DNA from 3 places in the Paenibacillus intestini genome. Region 3 is predicted to be linked to each of the others. Evidence: riboswitches for the same ligand, from Rfam matches in the RefSeq annotation. Region 3 holds a riboswitch; each other region holds the start of a gene.

Region 1 (7,001 bases), on a different contig from region 3:
ACGATAGGTATCCTCAAGTCGCTTGGGTTGACCTCCCGAGCAACCATTGCTACCTACGTTATTCAATATGCCCTGTTGTCCATCATCGCCGTTCTTCCCGGGGTGGTACTCAGCGTATTCGTCTCCAAATTCATCATCAACATCTCCGTATCATCCCTGCGGACTGACCAGGGTGATCTTGCAATTGAGGGCATTGGAGCTGCTATTGTTGTAGGGCTGCTGTTACTCGTCTTGGTTATTGCATTTGTCGTGTTATACGCCAAAAAAGCTCGCACGATCCAGCCTGTTCAGGCCATTCGGTACGGTATGTCGGAGAGCGACAATGTACGCATGGTGCAACGAATGAATTCACCACTAGCACATATCGCTTCATTTGGAAAGCAGCCTGTTTCTTGGGTCATCGGTTTACGTAGTTTGATCAAAAATAGCAAAAGTTCCGTCTTAATGCTCCTTCTGACATCAGTAGCCGCTTCCGTTCTTGTCTTCGGATATGTTGTTCTGACCAGCATCATCGGAATCAATCAGACGGCAGCCCAATGGGGGTATGACAATGCCAACATTGCTGCTGTGGTCGTAGACAAAACGACATTTCCAAAAGCAGCACTTCAACGTGTACTGGAAGAAGATCACCGCATCAAAAATGTGGGCTGGCAGGGAAACCTTACCGGCGTAATTCCCTCCGAAGTTTTGGAAAACCATACAACCCGTCCATCGATCAGTCTTTATTTGGGTGTATTGGACGGGAGCTATAAGGACTCCGGATTCGAGACGTTAAGAGGAAATAACCCTGAACGCGAGAATGAAATTTCAATCGGAGTCAGTGTGGCCAAGATGTTAAACAAGGATTTGGGAGACCTTATCGATCTTTACGTTGAAGGAGAGAAGCGCACATTCATCATTTCGGGTATCTATCAAGCAATCGCAAACATGTCGGTATCCGGGAGAATCACCGTTCAGGCGGTTAAGAACGTAAATCCAAGTTACAGTGATGTAGATGTTGCCTTTATTAATGTCACCGACCCATCACAAGCAGGGGCAATTGCAGCCCAACTGAATGAGCGGTTCAGAGACTCTGCTTCCATCGTCACGCAAAAAACACTGCTGGATTCCGTTTTTGCAGAAGCGGCAAACATTCTTATATATCCAATGGCTCTGATTGGTCTACTGTTCATCATCGTTACCTTTATGATCATCTTCAGTACCTGCCGGATCAGTATTCGCAAAGAAAACATGACGTATGGCATCTACAAATCAATAGGTATGACATCCAGTAGTATTCGTTCATCTCTCACGTTTGGTATCGCATCGTTATCCCTGATTGGTTCGATGTTTGGTGTTATTGCGGGTGTATACCTTCTTCCCCGGCTACTTGAACAAGTTCTCTCAGGATATGGAATCGTACACCTTCCCTTGGTTCTGAATGGATGGGGCATTCTGCTATTCGCCTGTTTGAGTATATTGGCAGCAGCAATCGGATGCTGGCTGGCATCCCGGGAAATTCGCAAGGCATCACCACGTATGTTAGTTATTGAATAACCTAAAAAAAATCTGAAAAGAGCCCTTACCTATTAAAAAAAGGTAAGGGCTGTTGGAGATTATATAAGTTTTTTAGGTTTATATATATTTTTATGTTCTTATTCAGGTTTGTTCTATAAAAAAATTCGGTCTACTAACTACGCCACTTCTTTGCCAGCTCGCTGATCTGATGCGGTGTTGTCCGGCAGCATCCACCAATAATCTGAGCACCAGCGGCAACCCATTGTTCTGATGCGTCCTTCATGCTTCCGCAGGAACCTTGGCCACTCCATGTTTTGGTCTCGGCATCGTAGGTTTCACCTGAATTCGGGTACACGATGATTGGTTTATCGCAAGCTTGGCGCAGGATACCAATGGCTTCCGTGACCACTTCCATTGGAGCGCAATTCAGGCCGATTGCCGCAATCTGCCGTTCAGAGCCAAATGTCTGTGCGCATACCTCAAGCGATGTTCCCTCGCTGATGCTTGTCCCATCTTTTAATGAAAAAGAAAGCCACGCATAAGCCTCTGGAAACTCCTTAAGCAATTCTACAAGAACACGAGCCTCCTGCAACGAAGGAATCGTCTCGAAGGCCAGAATGTCAGCTCCTGCTTCAATTAGCGCAGCCATGCGAGGTCGGTGAAATGCAGCCAGTGTCTCATCTGATACACCGTAATGTCCCACATATTCCGAACCATCTGCCAGATAGGCACCGTATGGGCCGACAGAGCCAGCAACGACAGGTCGCGGACGACGCAACTTCTCGCCACTAGTGTGTTCACCAGTACGATATTCACTCTGCTCGTTCCCCACGTTCTCGGCTCGTCCCGAAGAAATGTCAACAAGCTGTCCTGTTGAACCTTCAGCTACTGTGGCTCCCTGCACTTCTGCCCATACATCATCTCTGGCCTTCGCCGCCAGTTCCACTGTTTTTCGAATCAGATCCAGGGCAGCCTCTTCTCCGATTCCACGCTTGCGGAAACCCTCCACTGTTGCCTGATAACTGGAGGTAATTGCACAATCTGCCCCTGCTCGGAAATAATCAGCATGCACGTTCACGATAACATCCGGGTTCTCCAGCAACACACGTGCAGACCAGAGCGGGTCATCCAGATCACAGCCATGCTGTTCCAGTTCCGTCGCCAGTGCTCCATCCAGAATCATAATTCGATACTCGTCCAGAATACGTTGAACCACATTTATATCATTCGTTTGCTCACGTTGAGTCATGAAGTCAGCCCTCTTTTCTTCTTCGTACGATCCGTCCAATAATACACGATATAACACAAAATAATGAATGGAATACCACAGTATAAAGCAATCCGCTGTGTTGGGTCAAAAGCGATACCTATGCAGGATGCGAGGCACAATACAAATGAAACGATAGGCACAAATGGATACAGCGGCGTTCGGTAAACCAGGTCTTTCACGTCATGTCCTTCCCGCAGATACTGTCTACGGAACATGTATTGAGACACGCTGATGCTCATCCAGACAACTACCACAGCAAGACCCGAGATGGATACAAGTGTAATATAGACCGTCCCGGGTGCAATGATGCTGGACAGTAAAGCCAGTGCACCACCGGCCATACTAAGCACAAGTGCATTGAACGGCACACCGCGTTTGGTCAACTGGGCAAACCATGGAGAGATGGTTTTTTTATCCGCCAATGACCAGAGCATCCGTGATGAAGCATATAACCCCGAATTCGCTGCGGATAGAATCGCCGTTAAAATAACAAAGTTCATGATGTCGGCTGCATATGGAACACCGATCCGCTCCATGACAGCAACGAACGGACTCTCCAGCACGCTCGCATCTGACATCGGAAGCAATGCTGACAGAATAACAATCGTGCCAATAAAGAAAATAATCAAACGCCACAGCGTGGTGTGAATGGCCTTCGGAATGGTTTTTTCCGGATTTTCCGTTTCGCCTGCGGCAATACCAATCAGTTCCGTACCCGAAAAGGCAAAATTGACCGCCAGCATCGTCATCAGAATCGCAGTTGCCCCGTATGGGAACCACCCAGACGCTGTAATGTTGGAAAAGAACGGAGCCGGTTCAGCATTTGCCATCGGAATAATACCAAACATGGCAGCACCACCAAGAATAATAAAGATGACAATCGTCATCACTTTCACCAAGGAGAACCAAAATTCTGATTCGGCAAAAAGTTTTACCGTGAACGCATTAAACAGGAAGATCATCACGGCAAACAACGCACTCCAGATCCAGACGTTCACAGACGGAAACCAGCGTTGCATAAGCAGTCCTGCGGCTGTAAATTCTGATCCGAGCGCTACGGTCCAAGTAAGCCAGTACAGCCAGGCCACCGTGTATCCTGTCGCTGGTCCAATGTATTTAGCCGCATAACTATGGAATGCACCCGTCTCCGGCATATGCACAGACAGTTCGCCAAGACAGAGCATCACCAGGTACACCACCAAAGCACCGATCAAATAGGACAAAATCGTACCGAGCGGTCCGGCTTGTTGAATGGTATACCCTGAGCTAAGGAACAGTCCTGTTCCTATGACGCCACCAAGAGAGAGCATAACTACATGCCTCGTTTGCATTTTTCGCTGAAATTGGCCTTTATCGTTACTATTCTCCATATAACCTGCTCCCTGCTTCTTCATCCAGAACAAACAAAAAAGACCCACTCTTTCCTGAAGAGTGCGCCGTAACTGACAAATAAAAACAAACGCTCCTATCTATCAGGCTTTCACCCGCTGGAATTAGCACAGTATCCTTCAGATCTGTTGCTGAGGTTTCTAAGGGCCAGTCCCTCCACCTCTCTGGATAAGAAAATGATTTTGTATAACTATATCGACTGCTGCCTGATGTGTCAACATTTAAATAAACACGATAACCGACCCAAGCAGAGCTTTCCATATTCTTGTGCTGAAATTAACACATAAAGTTTTTGCGAACGGGAGTATAGAGCTACTCTGTAGAGGAACCCGGATTTATAATACTCGTTTTAATCTCATAGGTAATAGGTACTGTCGCAAACACTTCATCCCAGTTATCTTTTACCTTTTTCCACGTTTTTGGATAATGGATGCGAATGCTGTCCCGAAAACCGGCAACGTCAGCTTTATACGTATGCTGGAGTTTATAGAGCATTTGATCGATCTGTTGATCTACGATTTTGGCAAAATCCTTCTCCAGTTCCTTCAGATAGGCTCCCTTCTCTTCTTTTTCAGGGGAACGCCAATCCTCCATTAGCCAGCCTTCGGACTCTGCCTTGACGTGAAATGAGATGTCCCCTCGAACTACCTTCGGAATGATTTTTGTGGTCTTTTTCTTAATTTCATAGAGGACAGTGAAGCCTTCTTTACTGTATGTTTTAATGACCCCGCCCGCCTTTTCCTTGGGCTTAATCCAAGATAATGCTTCCAGGTCGGTTTGGCTAAGCTCCCCGATATATTTCGTTGTTTTCGCTTTAAAGATGCTGCCTCCTGAAAATTTATCCTCGCCATCTGCATTCAACACATTTTGAAGCAAAAAGCTGGATCCAGACTGCATCTCCGCATCCAGTTTGGCTAGCGAAACCGGCTCCAGTATCTTATTGGAGATGTACGAATTATTTGTGATACCCGTAAGATAAAAGGCTGGAATCCGGGAAGGATCTCTCGAAGTGAGTACATCCAGCGCACGGTGATGGCTAATCAGCACAAGGCAATTGGGGCGAATATCGTTATCCCGCAGCACAAAATCAAGCAACTGTTGTAGTCCATACTTTTTAGCAATATCTTTGGAAATCACGATAACTTTCAGATGATGTCCAATGAGCGGACGATCTCGGCGTAAGGAAAACTGACGAAATATTTGAAGCAACGAATCCCCGGTAAGTTGTTCATTGGAGTAGGATGATTTTCCAGAAGAAGGTGACCCTCCCTCATCGCTCTGCTGACCACTCGATTTCCCTGGAGCAATCTGAACGGTTGCGGTGACATTATCTTCTTTGGGATAGCCCCCTCTCTGGGCTGCTATTTTTTTCTCAAACTCGGTTTCCTTGCCAACATCAATGCCGAGACCAACATACAGGCTCAAATCCTCAATTTCCCGGCTGCTCCAGCACCCGGAGATCAGACCGAGAATCAGTAACGCAGAGATGATACGCATCCACCGGATTGGAATCATGCATGCTTACCTCCCTTTTTTCGAATAATGCTCAGCAGTAACAATACCAAAGGCATGATGGCAAACAAAACGACAGATGCATTGCCCAGCATGTCACCTAGTGCAAATGTTTCATATACATTTTTGGGAACCATGGCTGCCAAATAGATAAACGGTAGAAGACAGTACATAATGGTCCGCATCTTTTTAGCTTTAAACAGATCACGAATCCCCACAGAAGCGCAATAATGGGTGATGGCAAATGTAGAAAAAATCTGCAAAATCCAGATGACCAGCAATAATGATTCGAAGCGCTCAAAGATCAAACCCTGAATCTCAAAACTTCGAACCAGATCCAGCGTTGGCCAGGTTCTCGTTTTAATTCCATCGAGCGATAAACTGCCAACGACCATAACGACCGTGATCAAATAAATCGATGTAGATATGCCCAGCCCCCAAGTCATGGCCTTATTGCTTTTCTTCGGATTTTGCATATATGCCGTAATGACCAGCATCACTTCATAACCTGTATATGAGAGCAAGGAAGGTTTCAACCCTTTAACAACAGGCATGATGCCCTCTCCAAGTACAGGTCTGAGATTACCGATCTCGAACAACTGATTACTAAGCAAAATTTCCATCACAAATATGACCAAGGTAATCGGCAAAATGATCTCAAACACACGCACGATGACTGGAAGTCCGCCAGAGATCAGATAGATTCCAATCCACATAAACACCATCACAATGGCCCAAGTAGGGGTACGTTCGAGCAGATACATTCCGGTAACGTCAGCCATCACCCGAATTTCGAAGGCGGCAATCACCATAAAATAAAGAATGTTCGCAAAGCCCAGTATGTAAGCAATCGGGCGCCCCGTAATTTCCCGAGTGAATTGGAAAACGGTCTTTTCCGGGAAACGTCGGCATAAGGTCACCAGAATGATTCCCACACCCGTGATAATCAGCCCGGAGAGGAGGATAGAAATCCATACGTCAGGTGTTCCGACAGCTTTGCTGGTTGTCCTAGGCAGTGTCAATATGCCTGCACCAAGCATGTAATTGACGATAATGACCACGGCTTGTGTCGTGCTTATTTTTACTTGGGAGTCATTCACTTCTTAGCACCTCCAGACCATCTGTGGATTGTACGAAACTGGACTGCACAGAACTGCTTTGCACGAAAATCCACTTCAAACTTCATTATTTCTTCCGATCATCATCGGTCGGATTCATCATGGCAGGGCGTCTTCTCATCATGTTAAGCGGAGCGCGGATGACAAAATCCTTCCAATCACTCAAATGATACGGAACCGCTGGCGCGATGTAAGGCACTCCGAAGCTGGATAGT
Region 2 (7,001 bases), on a different contig from region 3:
TAACTGAGCCCTGCTGAATAGTCCGAACCGCTATATGGATACGGCAGTGTTCCTATTACAAACCAACGTAGGAGTGAGATCAACATGACAGTTTTAGGTGCGATTGAAGCAGGCGGAACCAAATTTGTATGTGGCCTTGGTACAGAACACGGAGAGGTCCTGGAACGAGTTAGTTTCCCTACAACCACGCCGGAAGAAACGATGGCTCAGGTCATCTCTTTTTTTGAGGGCAAAGGTATTGAAGCAATGGGGGTAGGTTCTTTCGGGCCAATTGATCCCATTGAAGGAAGTCCAACCTATGGTTATATTACGACAACACCGAAGCCGCATTGGGGACAGTACAACATGATTGGCAAACTCAAAGAACACTTTGATGTACCGATGACGTTTGACACCGATGTGAATGGAGCAGCTTTGGGTGAAGCCACTTGGGGAGCTGCGCAGGGGCTGGATAGCTGTCTGTATATTACGGTAGGTACAGGCATCGGTGCAGGAGCTGTCGTTGGCGGAAAAATGGTGCACGGACTGTCTCATCCCGAGATGGGCCATATTATCGTGCGGAGACATCCCGAGGATTCATATGCAGGATTTTGCCCATACCATGGAGACTGTCTGGAAGGGCTTGCGGCGGGGCCGGCCCTGAACAAGCGCTGGGAACAACCTGCTTATGAATTGCCAGCAGATCACAAAGCCTGGGAGATTGAAGCGCATTATCTTGCACATGCTCTAATGAATTATGTGCTGATTCTTTCGCCTCAGAAAATAGTGATGGGCGGAGGTGTGATGAAGCAGGAGCACCTATTCCCGATGGTTCGTAGCAAACTACAGGAATTGCTGGCAGGCTATGTGCAGCATCCGTCACTTCATGCTGGAATTGATGCGTATGTTGTTCCACCAGGTCTGGGAGATAATGCTGGCTTGTGTGGTTCGCTGGCACTGGCGAAACTGGCCTTGTCAAATAAACGCATTTAGGGATTGACGAAATTTACCAGTATGGTATGATGTGAGCAACAGCATAGTACGGTTAATGAGGAAGCACCTCTCTTGCAGCGATCTGCGGGAGAGGTGCTTTTTTGTGTTGTCTGGAGACAGAGACAGAGAATACCTTCGTTAATCGAACAGGCTGTATCGTCCAAAGGAGGGAACAAGTAATGGAAGTCATTTTCATGAACAAATTATCCAGAGTGTTTGATCAGCATGAACAGATTGCCCAGTTATGGATTGGCGAGGAGGAGAATACTTGGCACTTGGGATGGAGTCGTTATGAAGCAGGGGATCGGGAAGATACGATCTGGTATGAAGGTCATTCGTGGGAAGAGCTGATGCACATATATCGTCATCAACTTGCCATGCAGATGAGCGAAGGGTATCGTCCATTGATGCATGGGTTGTACAATGAAAATGAGGATCTGAAGCTACGTAGTTATGCAGGCCAGCGTCTGCATTGTTTTAGTGAATTATACGGAAATGAACAATTGTATGAGGATTTATGCACATGGCGCAGGCAAAAAGCGGCTTCGGATCGGAAGGCTCCTTATTTTGTAGCGACGAATCGTTTGTTGCGGCTGATCAGTGCGTTTGTTCCACATACGATGGATGAGCTGATGCAACTGCCGGGCGTTGGTGAGAGCAAAGCAGCAGAATATGGGCTGGAATGGCTTGAAATGATGAGTGGAATCGAACAATCGAGACCTTTTCCGTTAGACTGGGTGTACATCGTATTGCAAGAAGAAGAGTACGAAAGTTGGTTATATAAGCAGAAAGAGCAGAAGTACAAGCAGGAACTGGATAAATTCATTACGCGTAAGCACGTGCTGGAAGGCATGAAAGAGGGACAGACCTTAGAAGAGATCGTGAATCGATCTGGTCTATCACGGCGTGAATTAATCGAACTGCTCGAAACATTGGATCTGGAAGGGTATGACACGGATTCATTGCTGGATGTAGAACTGGCCGTTATGCCTGAGACTGAACAAGAGGCGGTATGGAACGCATATGAGGAGTTAGGAGATACATTTCTGAAGCCTGTGTTACATAAAGTTTACGGAGGAGAGCGCCCTGAAGGAGGGAGCTTGGAGCAAGTGTATGAACGGTTACGGATGATTCGCATCCGTTTTCGGAGACATACTGAAACAGAGCGTAATGTTGGTTAGCTAAAATACGCCGTGAGGCGGTGATATTAAAAAAGACGAAGTCGTCCCTGTGAAGGAGCGCTTCGTCTTATTCTTTAAATGGTATGATATAGCGGATAGAGCGGTCGTTTCAGATCCAGTCTTTTTTACGGAAAATAAAGAACATCGTCAGACCGAGTGTAATCATCAGGCCGATAACAGCATAATACCCGTATTTCCAGTGTAATTCGGGCATGTTGTCAAAGTTCATTCCATAAATACCGGTGATAACGGTCAGAGGCATGAACACGGTGGTGATGGCGGTAAACACACGCATGATCTCATTCGCGCGGTTAGCGATACTGGACTGATAGGCTTCTCGCAAGTTGCCCATCAGATCGCGGTACGTTTCAAAGGTTTCCGATATTTTTACGGCGTTCTCGTAAATGTCGCTGAAATATTTTTGCAGCTGATCATCAATGAGACGCAGATCTTTTTTGTTGAGTGTATTAATGACCTCTTTTTGAGGTCCCAGTACTTTCTTCAGCCACAAAATCTCGCTTCGCAGACCGATAATCTCATTCAGATGTGACTTTTTGGTATGCATCAGAATGTCTTCCTCAAGTTTCTCAATTCGCGCTTCAATTCGATCACCAACGGTGAAGTAATTGTCCACAATCAAGTCAACAAGCAAGTAGAGGAGACGATCTGGACTGCTGATTTCCTGTTCCCAGAGAATCGGCTTCAATGTACGTAGTTCGCTGATCTTTTGTTTGGTAACCGTAATGATAAAATGTCTACCGAGAAAGAGATTGACTGCACGCAGGAAGATCTCTTCATCATCAAAACGAATGCTATTAATCACGATAAAATAATGGTTCTCATAAATCTCAATCTTCGGACGCTGTTCTTCATCACTCAAGCAATCCTCAACAGCCAGATCATGCATGGAGAACAGCGGCTGAAGTACAGCCAAATCGTCCACGTCCGCATCAATCCAGTAGAACCCTTCTGCTGGTGGAGTCAGCGCTTGCTGAATGTCATCCACCGGGATAAATACACCGTTGTTAACCAACCGGATTTTCATGTTATCTACTCCTTGTGCACCCGCCGTCTTGGCGGATTTCATCGTTAATATGGGCGCAAAAGAACAGATCAGCCGGTCGGCAGCGGAGCCTGTTATGAGGACTGTACTGCGTCATCAATCTATAATCAAACGGAAGAAACGTCCCGCTGCCGACATGCTGATGTCAATTCTCTATGCAGTTGTTCGGAATTCGACTGCCAGTTGGGCCTCGGGTCGCCATCCATTTAATATGTCACCTCTCACATAAGGGCTTATAAACACTTGTCTAGTATACCGCTGGTCTAGGGTGCTTTCAAGCGCAAAAATGTGTCTATTTCACGCTCTGAGGCAGTGTATGACAACGGATGATGAACGGTTCCGAGTTTAGGTTCAAAACCAATCAACTGGTTCTTGACGTGAGGGCAGTAATGTTTTAAAGTAAAAGTTAATATATCTGAATTAAAATTGAATACAGCGAAATCTTATCAAGAGTAGGTGGAGGGACCAGCCCGATGAAACCCGGCAACCGGCGATATAACGCACGGTGCTAATTCTTGCAGCGACCAAGCATCCTTGTGATGCTGTTGTAACTGAGAGATGAGAGAGGCGCATATCTGTTTACATATGACCTTTCTCGGAATCCGAGAGAGGTCTTTGTCATATGCAGAGCTTCTCAGAGCGTGATTTTCGCACCAGATGCGACCCATGAAAAAGGAGGAGTCAACTCACTATGCCAATTAAAATTCCAGACACATTACCAGCCAAAGAAGTGCTTGAGAGCGAGAATATTTTCGTCATGGACGAATCATCCGCATACAAGCAGGATATTCGTCCGCTCCGGATCGCCATACTGAATCTGATGCCTACGAAGGAAACGACGGAAACGCAATTGCTTCGTCTGGTAGGTAATACACCGATTCAAGTGGATGTTGTGCTGGTACACCCCAAATCCCATACTTCCAAGAACACATCTCAAGAATACCTGGATCTCTTTTATAAAACATTTGATGAGATCCAGCATCGCCGTTTTGACGGGATGATCATTACCGGTGCACCGGTAGAGCAAATGGATTTTGAGGACGTGAATTATTGGGAAGAGATTCAGGAAATCTTTGAATGGACCAAAACGAATGTAACTTCGACGATGCATATATGTTGGGCTTCTCAAGCAGGTCTATACCACCATTTTGATGTACCCAAAGTTCCGCTGGATGAAAAGTGTTTTGGCGTATTCCCGCATACGATCAACAAACCTCATGTTCCAATACTGCGTGGATTTGATGAAGTGTTCAACGTTCCACACTCCCGTCACACGGAGGTACGACGCGAGGATATTGAGAAAAATGATAAACTCGAAATTTTGGCTGAGTCCGAAGAAGCAGGGGTATTCCTGGTTGCCACCAAGGACGGTAAGCAAATTTTTGCCACAGGACATGCCGAGTATGATCCGTTTTCATTGAAATGGGAATATGACCGTGATGTTGCCAAGGGATTGGACATCGCGCTGCCGAAGTACTACTATCCAAAGGACGATCCTTCTCGGATACCTCCGGCTACATGGCGTGCACACGCTAACTTATTATTCTCTAACTGGCTCAATTACTATGTGTATCAGGAAACCCCTTACGATATTGGCCCACAAATCTAATCAAGATTACAGGAGGATGCAGTAATGGAAGATAACAAGTTGAAAATTGAAAGCCGTTTAGCTCAAATTGGGTCCATCAATGAACCCGTAACAGGTGCTGTTAACTTTCCGATCTATCAATCCACTGCGTTTCGTCACCCGAAGCTGGGACAAAGCACGGGGTTTGATTACATCCGTACAACAAACCCAACGCGCAAAGTATTAGAGGAAGCAGCAGCGGCTCTAGAGTCCGGTGATGCGGGTTTTGCCTGTAGCTCGGGCATGGCAGCACTGCAAACGATCTTTGCGATGTTCGGCCAAGGGGATCACCTGATTGTTTCTCTAGACCTGTATGGCGGTACATATCGCCTGTTGGAACGGATTTTGTCCCGGTTCGGTGTAACTGCAAGTTATGTAGATACGAACGATCTGGAAGCATTGGAGAACATCCGTCAGCCGAATACGAAGGCTGTTTTCATCGAGACACCAACTAATCCGCTCATGATGATTACGGACATTCAAGCTGTTGCTTCTTGGGCGAAAAAACACAATCTATTAACCATTGTAGATAATACGCTACTGACTCCATTCTTCCAGCGTCCGATTGAACTTGGTGCCGATATTATCATCCATAGTGCGACTAAATATCTGGGCGGACATAATGATGTGCTCGCTGGATTGATCATCACCAAAGGTGAAGCCTTGTCTGCCGAGATGGCGTTCCTTCATAACTCCATTGGAGCTGTGTTATCACCGAGTGATTCATATCAATTGATGAAAGGGATGAAAACACTGGCTCTTCGCATGGAGCGTCATGAATATAACGCACTTACCATTGCGAAGTTCCTCTTGGAACATCCGGCTGTAGCTGAAGTATTCCACCCTGGTTTGTCCGATCATCCTGGATATGAAGTTCAGCGTAAGCAGTCTTCCGGCAATACAGGCATTTTTTCGTTTAAAGTGAAGGATGCACGTTATGTTGAGCCATTGCTGCGTCATATCCAATTGATTGCATTTGCAGAAAGTCTCGGTGGTGTAGAATCACTCATGACCTATCCTGCGGTGCAGACCCATGCGGATATTCCGCTTGAAATTCGTGACGCTGTAGGTGTGGACGATCGTCTGCTTCGCTTCTCGGTAGGCATCGAACATGCAGAAGATTTGATCGCGGATCTGAATGAAGCATTGCTGGCAGCACAGCAGGAAGTTGAAGGAGGCGTAACCTCATGAGTGAATCGAGTAACCATAAGCCCAGTACGTCGGAGCTGAAGTTTGACACCAAGCTGCTTCACTTTGGAGATGAAATTGATAAAACAACAGGTGCCTCAAGTGTACCGATTTATCAAGCTTCCACGTTCCATCACTTTGATATCTTTAATCCGCCGCAACATGATTATAGCCGTTCAGGTAATCCGACTCGCCAGGCTCTGGAAGATTACATCGCGTTGCTTGAGGGCGGGGTACGCGGATTTGCATACTCGTCAGGGATGTCTGCAATCTCCAGTGTGTTCATGATGTTCTCCGCAGGGGATCATATAATCGTAACGGAAGATGTATACGGTGGGACATATCGTCTACTCACAACGATACTAAGTCGGATGCAGATTGAGACTACTTTTGTTGACATGACCGACATTGAACAAGTCAAAGCAGCAATCAAGCCTAACACGAAGGCCGTATACATGGAAACACCTTCCAATCCGACCTTGAAGATTACGGATATTGCCGCAGTTACGTCCTGGTCCAAGGAGCATGATCTGATTACCATTCTGGATAATACGTTTATGACACCGTACTATCAGCGTCCTATTGAGCTCGGCGTAGATATCGTTGTACATAGTGCTACGAAGTTTCTCGGTGGTCACAGTGACGTGCTGGCTGGTCTGGCTGTTGCGCGTACAGACGAGCTGGGCAGACAATTGAAACAGTTGCAAAACGGACTAGGTACCGTTCTCGGAGCTCAGGAATCTTGGCTTCTGATGCGTGGGATGAAGACCCTGGGTGCGCGGATGGCTCACAGTGAACAGAGTACTGCAAAACTGGCCACATGGCTCAAAGGGCGTCAGGATATAACAGCCGTGTATTACCCTGGACTTGAGGATCATCCGGGCCGTGAAGCGCATGAGCGTCAGTCGACAGGTTACGGAGCCGTAGTATCGTTTGACGTCGGTTCAGGTGATCGTGCAAAAGCTGTCCT
Region 3 (7,001 bases):
TCTTCGCCATCTTAAACCAACAGCGGGTGAGAAAAAATTGAAGCACTTAACATTGTTTAAATGGTTAACCGTATTGACCTGTCTCGTTATGTTCCTGGCTACCTTTGGCGGCGGGATCGTGACGAAAACCGAATCGGGCCTTGGCTGCGGAACACAGTGGCCTTTATGTAACGGTAAGCTTGTACCAGCACATACTGTTGCCTCTCTGATTGAATATTCCCACCGTGCTGTCAGCGCACTGGCAGGACTACTGTCCATCGCATCTTTTGTTGCCTTCTTACGCTTTGGCAAACAGCGTCGTGATTTGCAATTGTTCTCGTTTCTAACCCTTTTATTTGTGATTATTCAGGGAATCATGGGCGCTTTCGCCGTTGTGTTCTCGCAATCTTCCGCGGTCATGGCTCTACACTTTGGGTTCGCACTCATTGCTTTTGCCAGTTCATTGATGATGGCTCTCGGGATTAGGCAAGAGGCGAGATATGGCGGTTTGGAACGTCTGAACCAGTATCCGCGCGTTAGTAAGGGATTTCGTAACCTGGTCTGGTTTTCAACCATCTATACGTACCTGGTCGTGTATACAGGCGCATTTGTAAGCCATACGAATTCGGCTGGCGGGTGTTCCGGATTCCCGCTATGTAATGGGCAGATTGTGCCTGAACTTTCTGGCGGGGTAGCTGTGGCCTTTGCCCATCGTCTGGCAGCTGTGTCACTCGTGATCGTAATCGCGATCCTAGGACATTTTGCTTACCGTAAACACCCGGACAACCGTGAATTGCGGACACTCGGTGTGTTATCCGTCGTTTTAATTCTGTTGCAAGTGGTTATCGGTATGTTCATGATGTGGACGATTAATCGCCCGGAAGTTTACATGTTTGTGGCGCTGGCACATATGCTGGATATCGCTATACTGTTCGGTATCTTGACCTATATGAGCTTCCTTGTGTACAAGCTGCACCGCCCGGTGAACCGTTTCTAAACAGCTTATGAATTTAGTGTTTAAAAAAAGTGAGTTTATTACATTGTCCTGAAGCTGCGCTGGGCCATGTTGGAAAGTCCACCATCCGGTGATGTAGATCATTGGAGAGGTGGACTTTTGTTTGATGTCGGAGGTAGCAGGGCAACCTAAATCAAGTTGTAACGATTAACCGAACGTCACATAGCGCTTTAATTCATCTTCAGCTGTTCAACAGCTGTGAAAACATATATATTTTGCATCATCAGTGGAAAGAGGAGGTCTTCTATGCTACGTACGTTACTGGGAGAAAAGCCACGAGTGAATCAAGGGAAACTGAAACAAGCCATGGATACCATGGCGTTTACACTGGAGTCTTTTGAAAAACAGATGTATGTGGATCATGATCCGAACCATGATTATCGGAAGCTGTATGTATGGACACAGGGACTAATCTCTTCGTTGGATGAACTGGAGCAGAGTTATTTTGCCGCCGCACATTTTCGTAAAAAAGTAGTTGCAGGTTCAACGCGCGATATGAGTTCTGCTGAGAAATCTGAGTATGCCCGGTACGTTTATTTTTATAAAGATGCCTTTATTCGGTGCTTCGCGATTCTGGACAAATTGGGTACGGTCTTGAATGAAGTTTTCCAACTAAATACATCCAAAACCAAAGTGCATTTCTCCTATTATACCGTTCTGAGGCAATTCGAATATTATCGGGATCATCATGAGTTGGCGCAGCAATTAATTAAGATTAAGGAAGCGTACCGAGAACCGATGAGCAGATTGCGAAAGCGACGTAATATGGAGATTCATTACATGAATTCGGAAATGCAGGATGATTTGTGGCAGTTACATCAGACGTTGCGTGGCAAAGTGAAGCTGGAGGATCTGGATCAGCATCTTCTCGAGATGCAGCAAGGTGTAGATATGGTCTGTGAAACACTGAATATGGCCTATCGATACATCAATCGAATCTGGCGTAAACAGATTTTGAAACATTAGGTATAGCAATGATTTTAAATAATACTATTTGACAAATCGGAATACTTTGATTATACTGAGTTCCAGATCGAATCTTACATGGAATCGTGTCTTCAATACAGCATTTGATGCAGTTCGGTCATTATACTTGACGAACTACATGAAACTATATAATCCTACAACTTTATATTTCTCTTATCGAGAGTGGCGGAGGGACAGGCCCGATGAAGCCCGGCAACCGATCAACGATGATGACATGAATGGTTATCCTTGTTGATGTTAGGTGCTAATTCCTACAGAATCATGTTGCACATGATTTTGGCAGATGAGAAGGTCATTTCACGTGAAGAGCCATCTTTGTATCTGCAAAGGGCTCTTTTTTTGCGTAGAACGGGGAGTTTTCCCTTCCTTCGGGTAAAGATATATGTAGGTGATGGGGAAGGAGCAGTATTAGTGATTGAATTGGTTGGATTAACCAAAACATATGGCAGACGTGCCAAAACAACGACGGCGTTGTCACACCTTGATCTGAAGATTCAGAAGGGTGAGATTTTTGGAGTTATTGGTCACTCAGGTGCAGGGAAAAGCACATTGATCCGATGTATCAATTTACTTGAGCGCCCGACAGAAGGTGAGGTTTGGGTCGATGGTATTAACCTGACTGAGCTTAGCAAAAGTGAACTACAGCAGCAAAGACGCAAGATTGGTATGATCTTTCAGCATTTTAATCTGCTGTCTTCTGCAACGGTATACGACAATGTGGCTTTCCCTTTAAAACTGGTCAACACACCTAAGGATGCGATTGATCGCAAGGTGAAGGAAATGCTCGCTCTGGTTGGTCTGGAGCAGCATAGCAGCAAATATCCGGCACAGCTGTCTGGCGGACAGAAGCAACGGGTAGGGATAGCGAGAGCTCTGGCAAGTGACCCGAGTGTACTTCTTTGTGATGAGGCAACTTCGGCACTTGATCCGCAAACAACAAATTCGATTCTGAAGTTATTGCTGGATATTAATGAAAAGTATAATCTGACCATTGTGCTGATTACACACGAGATGCATGTCATCCAGAACATTTGCGACCGGGTAGCCGTTATCCATCAAGGTGGCATCGTGGAGCAAGGCCCAGTGACGGAAGTGTTCCTGAAACCGCAACATGCGATCACGCGGGATTTTGTCTCACGTGACAGCGAAGGTGGACTGGCACTGGAGGAAACGGTTATGGCAAATGCAGGGACGGAGTTGCCAGCAGGTGTTTCTTCCAAGTTAGTGAAGGTTTCATTTCTTGGAGATAAAACCTATGAGGCGATTCTGTCGAGAACAGTTCGTAAAACAGGTGTGGATTTCGCTATTCTGCAAGGTACAATCTCTACAATCAAGCAGGTTCCTTACGGTCAACTGACGGTACGTTTTGAAGGTGACTCCGCTGCGATTGAACAGACCTTGTCTGAACTAACTGCAGAAGGACTTGATGTGGAGGTGCTCCGATAATGGATTTTTCCAAAGTACGCTGGGAAGAGGTCGGTACGGCCTCCATTGAAACATTGCAGATTCTTGCTGTATCCGGTTTGTTTACTGTTCTCTTGGGTTTGCCCCTTGGTGTCATTCTGTTTATGACAGGCCGTTCGGCTTCACCTAGTTCAAAGCTAACCTACATCATATTATCTGTTATTGTTAATATTTTACGTTCGGTACCTTTCATCATATTAATTGTTGCTCTTATTCCGTTTACGCGTACGCTGGTGGGCACCGCTACAGGTGTGCTTGGTGTCATTCCACCGCTGGTTATCTCGGCTGCTCCGTATTTTGCACGTCTGGTGGAGAATACTTTACGTGAAGTGGACCGCGGTGTCATTGAAGCAGCTCAGGCAATGGGGGCATCTACAGCTCAGATCGTCAGACGGGTGTTGTTACCTGAGGCTTTACCTGGCTTGCTTGCCGGAATTACAATTACCATCGTTACGTTGGTGTCCTATACGGCCATGGCGGGTATGGTCGGCGGTGGAGGTCTGGGTACACTGGCCATTAACTATGGATACTATCGATATCAGAATGAGATCATGATTATTTCTGTTGTATCCATGATTATACTGGTTCAGCTCTTACAGATGATTGGCGATCGTCTGGTCATTTATTTCACCCGGAAATAACAGATAGATTGAAAAATAAAAATGCGAAGGGGTTTTACAGATGAAAAAATGGTCTATTATTTTACTCAGCTTGATGATGATTGCCGTGCTCGCAGCTTGCGGCAACAACAAGAAATCCGACAGTGGTGCGGATAACGCAGCAGGTGCTCCGCGTACCGTTGAATTGAAAGTCGGTGCTTCGCCTACACCACATGCTGAAATTCTGGAAAGCATCAAACCTGAACTTGAAGCACAAGGCATTCGTTTACAAGTGGTGACGTTTAACGACTATGTGCAACCTAACCAACAGCTGGCAGATAAGAAACTGGACGCAAACTTTTTCCAGCATCAGCCTTATCTTGATACAGAGAACAAAGAGCGCGGATTCAACCTTGTTGCTGTGACTCCAGTCCATGTTGAGCCTTTCGGTGGTTACTCCAAAAAGATTAAATCCCTGGATGAACTGAAAGATGGCGCTAAAGTGGCTATTCCAAACGACCCATCGAATGGTGGACGTGCACTCTTGTTGCTTGCGAAAAAAGGTCTGATCACCCTCAAAGATGATACAAACATCGCATCCACTAAACAGGACATTACCGCGAATCCGAAAAACCTGGAAATCATCGAACTGGATGCAGCCATGATGCCTCGTCAGCTGGATGAAGCCGATCTGGTATTTATCAATGCCAACTATGCACTGGAAGCAAACCTCAATCCATCTAAAGATGCATTGTTGATCGAAGATCTGCAAGGCAACCCATATGCTAACATTCTCGTGTCCCGTGAAGATAACAAAGATGCGGATGCTATCAAAAAACTGGCAGAAGCTCTCCACTCCGAAACGGTGAAAAAATTCATCAAAGAACGTTACCAAGGTGCAGTTGAACCTGCATTTTAAGTTGTTAAAGCGAGCGCATGATCTTAAATAGCTGAAAGCCCCGCACGATCTCTTAAAGAGGCCTGCGGGGCTTTACTATTTCTGAGTTCTGGGCTTCCGCCGAAGTTTTATGAAGATGAATGCAGCAACACACGCAGTAACAATGAAGATCATGCCTTTTTTGATTAGAGTCTGCCGTTCCTCTTTCTTGGTAGCGGCTATGCCATCACCGCCCGGAATAAGATGCATGAGACCAAGCTCTGATTTTTTATCAAGGGAAGCATTATATTCCTGGTATGTATGACCGTTTTTGATTTTAATATTTTGGAGTACCATTTCTTCAAACTGTTTTCGACTTTCTTCAAAATAATAACTTGGAGTTACAAGTATGACGCTAATATACCCTTCACGTGTTAACAAGTTTACTTTATAATATACGACTCCTCCCTGTAGAGGATCTCGCAAACCTATGGAATAGCGTAATTGATGTTTACTTTCTTCATACACAGGCTCAACATCCCAACGTAGCACGGAGGATTGATTTTCTGAGCTCGCTTTCTCATGCTGTCCTTCAGGACTCTGCTTGTAACTTTCCAGGAGTTCATCGGCATCTAATTCATTTTTGTCATGATCGTCGACATTTCCTATGTCGTGGTATTCAAAAATGACGTTCCAATACAACTGCATGTTCATGTTATAAAGAGAGCCAATTTCAGTACCGTTCGGAGGAGGAGGATTTTCTTTCATAAACCTCTTGGTATTTTCTTTATCAAAAAAAACGAGATTTTCCGGTACGTTTACTGAAGCTATATCCTCCAAAGATACTGTTGTAGGGCCACTCTGCCATTCAAATCCATCGGCTGAACCAAAATTTTCTGCAGCAACTTTCATGGTTGAAAATGGAAGCGAGGTAAGGAGAAGCAAGGTGAAGACGAAGGGGATACATAACTTTTTCATTTCATTAATCCTTTCAGACGATGTAAGCAGCAATTTACAACTTAGTATTTCATGCCGTTATTATCATAAGGCACAATGACCTACTGAGATTATCATAGCAATTGAATTTAGATCAAGGCATTTCTGGATATGAAGGTATATTTGCACAGTAAATCAACTGGAACAGATTGTGAAGAGCTACAAGTTGTGAGAGGCGGATAAATCTTTTATACTGGATAAGTGACTGCTCTTTGAAGAGGGGGATGAACGTGAAGGGAAAGATTGCCCTCATAACGGGAAGTGCCAAAGGTCTTGGTAAAATGACAGCCCTCAGTCTGGCGGATCAGGGATGCCACATTGCCCTTAATTATGTGCATAGCGGAACAGAAGCCGAATCGTTGCAAGCTCAGATAATCGCCAAAGGGGTGCGTTGCATTGCCGTTCAGGCGGATATATCCAAAGTAGAAGAGATGCACACACTCGTTACAGAGGTAGAGACACAGCTGGGTCATGTAGATATTCTGGTGAATAATGCTGGTCCATTTGTACGAGAGCGTCGGGTGTTCGCAGATTATTCTGAAGCTGAAGTGCAGATGTTAGTGCAGGGCAACCTGCTCGGGCCAATGATTCTGGATCAGCTTGTTTTGCCGGAAATGCGCCGCAAGCAGTGGGGACGTATTATTCATTTTGGCTTCAGTCACGCGGGTGAAGCAAGATCCTGGCCTCATCGTGCCGTGTATGCTGCTGCCAAGGTAGGTCTGGTTTCGTTTACCAAGACTCTTGCTGTTGAAGAGGCACCTTATGGGATTACGGTCAATATGGTTTGCCCCGGGGATATTCGTGGTGCGAACAAAGAGAAAATGATTGATGAGATTGCGGGCATAACTGATAAAGAAACACCAAGAGGTCGGCCTGGCAGTGGTGAAGATATTGCGCGAGTGATCACGTACCTGTGTCTGGATCATTCGGATTTTATAACAGGTAACATTATGGATGTATCTGGAGGACTTGATCCGATCCGGCCTACTATCTGATGGAATTACAAAAAAAGAGCCTCTCGCTTCTTGCGAAGCGAAAGGCTCTCTGAGGTTTATTTCGTGAAGGATTGATTAGAATACTTGTA

The links. A riboswitch is a leader RNA that binds a small molecule or an ion and turns the genes downstream of it on or off. The one in region 3 is predicted to bind S-adenosylmethionine.
Region 1: linked by a shared signal. The riboswitch ahead of mmuP (S-methylmethionine permease) and the one ahead of J2T16_RS19960 (methionine ABC transporter ATP-binding protein) in region 3 are both predicted to bind S-adenosylmethionine.
Region 2: linked by a shared signal. The riboswitch ahead of metA (homoserine O-acetyltransferase MetA) and the one ahead of J2T16_RS19960 (methionine ABC transporter ATP-binding protein) in region 3 are both predicted to bind S-adenosylmethionine.

What each region holds. Positions count from the first base shown of each region.
Region 1 covers NZ_JAURUN010000010.1:176,417-183,417, forward strand. The annotation lists gene J2T16_RS23135 (ABC transporter permease) at 1-1,536, shown strand, start outside; gene mmuM (homocysteine S-methyltransferase) at 1,670-2,746, opposite strand; gene mmuP (S-methylmethionine permease) at 2,743-4,137, opposite strand; SAM riboswitch class I at 4,230-4,331, opposite strand; gene J2T16_RS23150 (Ger(x)C family spore germination protein) at 4,469-5,671, opposite strand; gene J2T16_RS23155 (GerAB/ArcD/ProY family transporter) at 5,668-6,768, opposite strand; gene J2T16_RS23160 (spore germination protein) at 6,854-7,001, opposite strand, start outside.
Region 2 covers NZ_JAURUN010000002.1:915,104-922,104, reverse strand. The annotation lists gene J2T16_RS09195 (MOSC domain-containing protein) at 1-7, shown strand, start outside; gene J2T16_RS09190 (ROK family protein) at 85-972, shown strand; gene J2T16_RS09185 (HRDC domain-containing protein) at 1,152-2,153, shown strand; gene corA (magnesium/cobalt transporter CorA) at 2,263-3,198, opposite strand; gene J2T16_RS09175 (hypothetical protein) at 3,197-3,445, shown strand; SAM riboswitch class I at 3,657-3,781, shown strand; gene metA (homoserine O-acetyltransferase MetA) at 3,908-4,825, shown strand; gene J2T16_RS09165 (aminotransferase class I/II-fold pyridoxal phosphate-dependent enzyme) at 4,850-6,034, shown strand; gene J2T16_RS09160 (trans-sulfuration enzyme family protein) at 6,031-7,001, shown strand, end outside.
Region 3 covers NZ_JAURUN010000008.1:63,595-70,595, forward strand. The annotation lists gene J2T16_RS19950 (COX15/CtaA family protein) at 89-976, shown strand; gene J2T16_RS19955 (Cthe_2314 family HEPN domain-containing protein) at 1,241-1,960, shown strand; SAM riboswitch class I at 2,132-2,271, shown strand; gene J2T16_RS19960 (methionine ABC transporter ATP-binding protein) at 2,393-3,427, shown strand; gene J2T16_RS19965 (methionine ABC transporter permease) at 3,427-4,086, shown strand; gene J2T16_RS19970 (MetQ/NlpA family ABC transporter substrate-binding protein) at 4,127-4,963, shown strand; gene J2T16_RS19975 (DUF2167 domain-containing protein) at 5,039-5,899, opposite strand; gene J2T16_RS19980 (SDR family oxidoreductase) at 6,148-6,912, shown strand; gene J2T16_RS19985 (NifU family protein) at 6,988-7,001, opposite strand, start outside.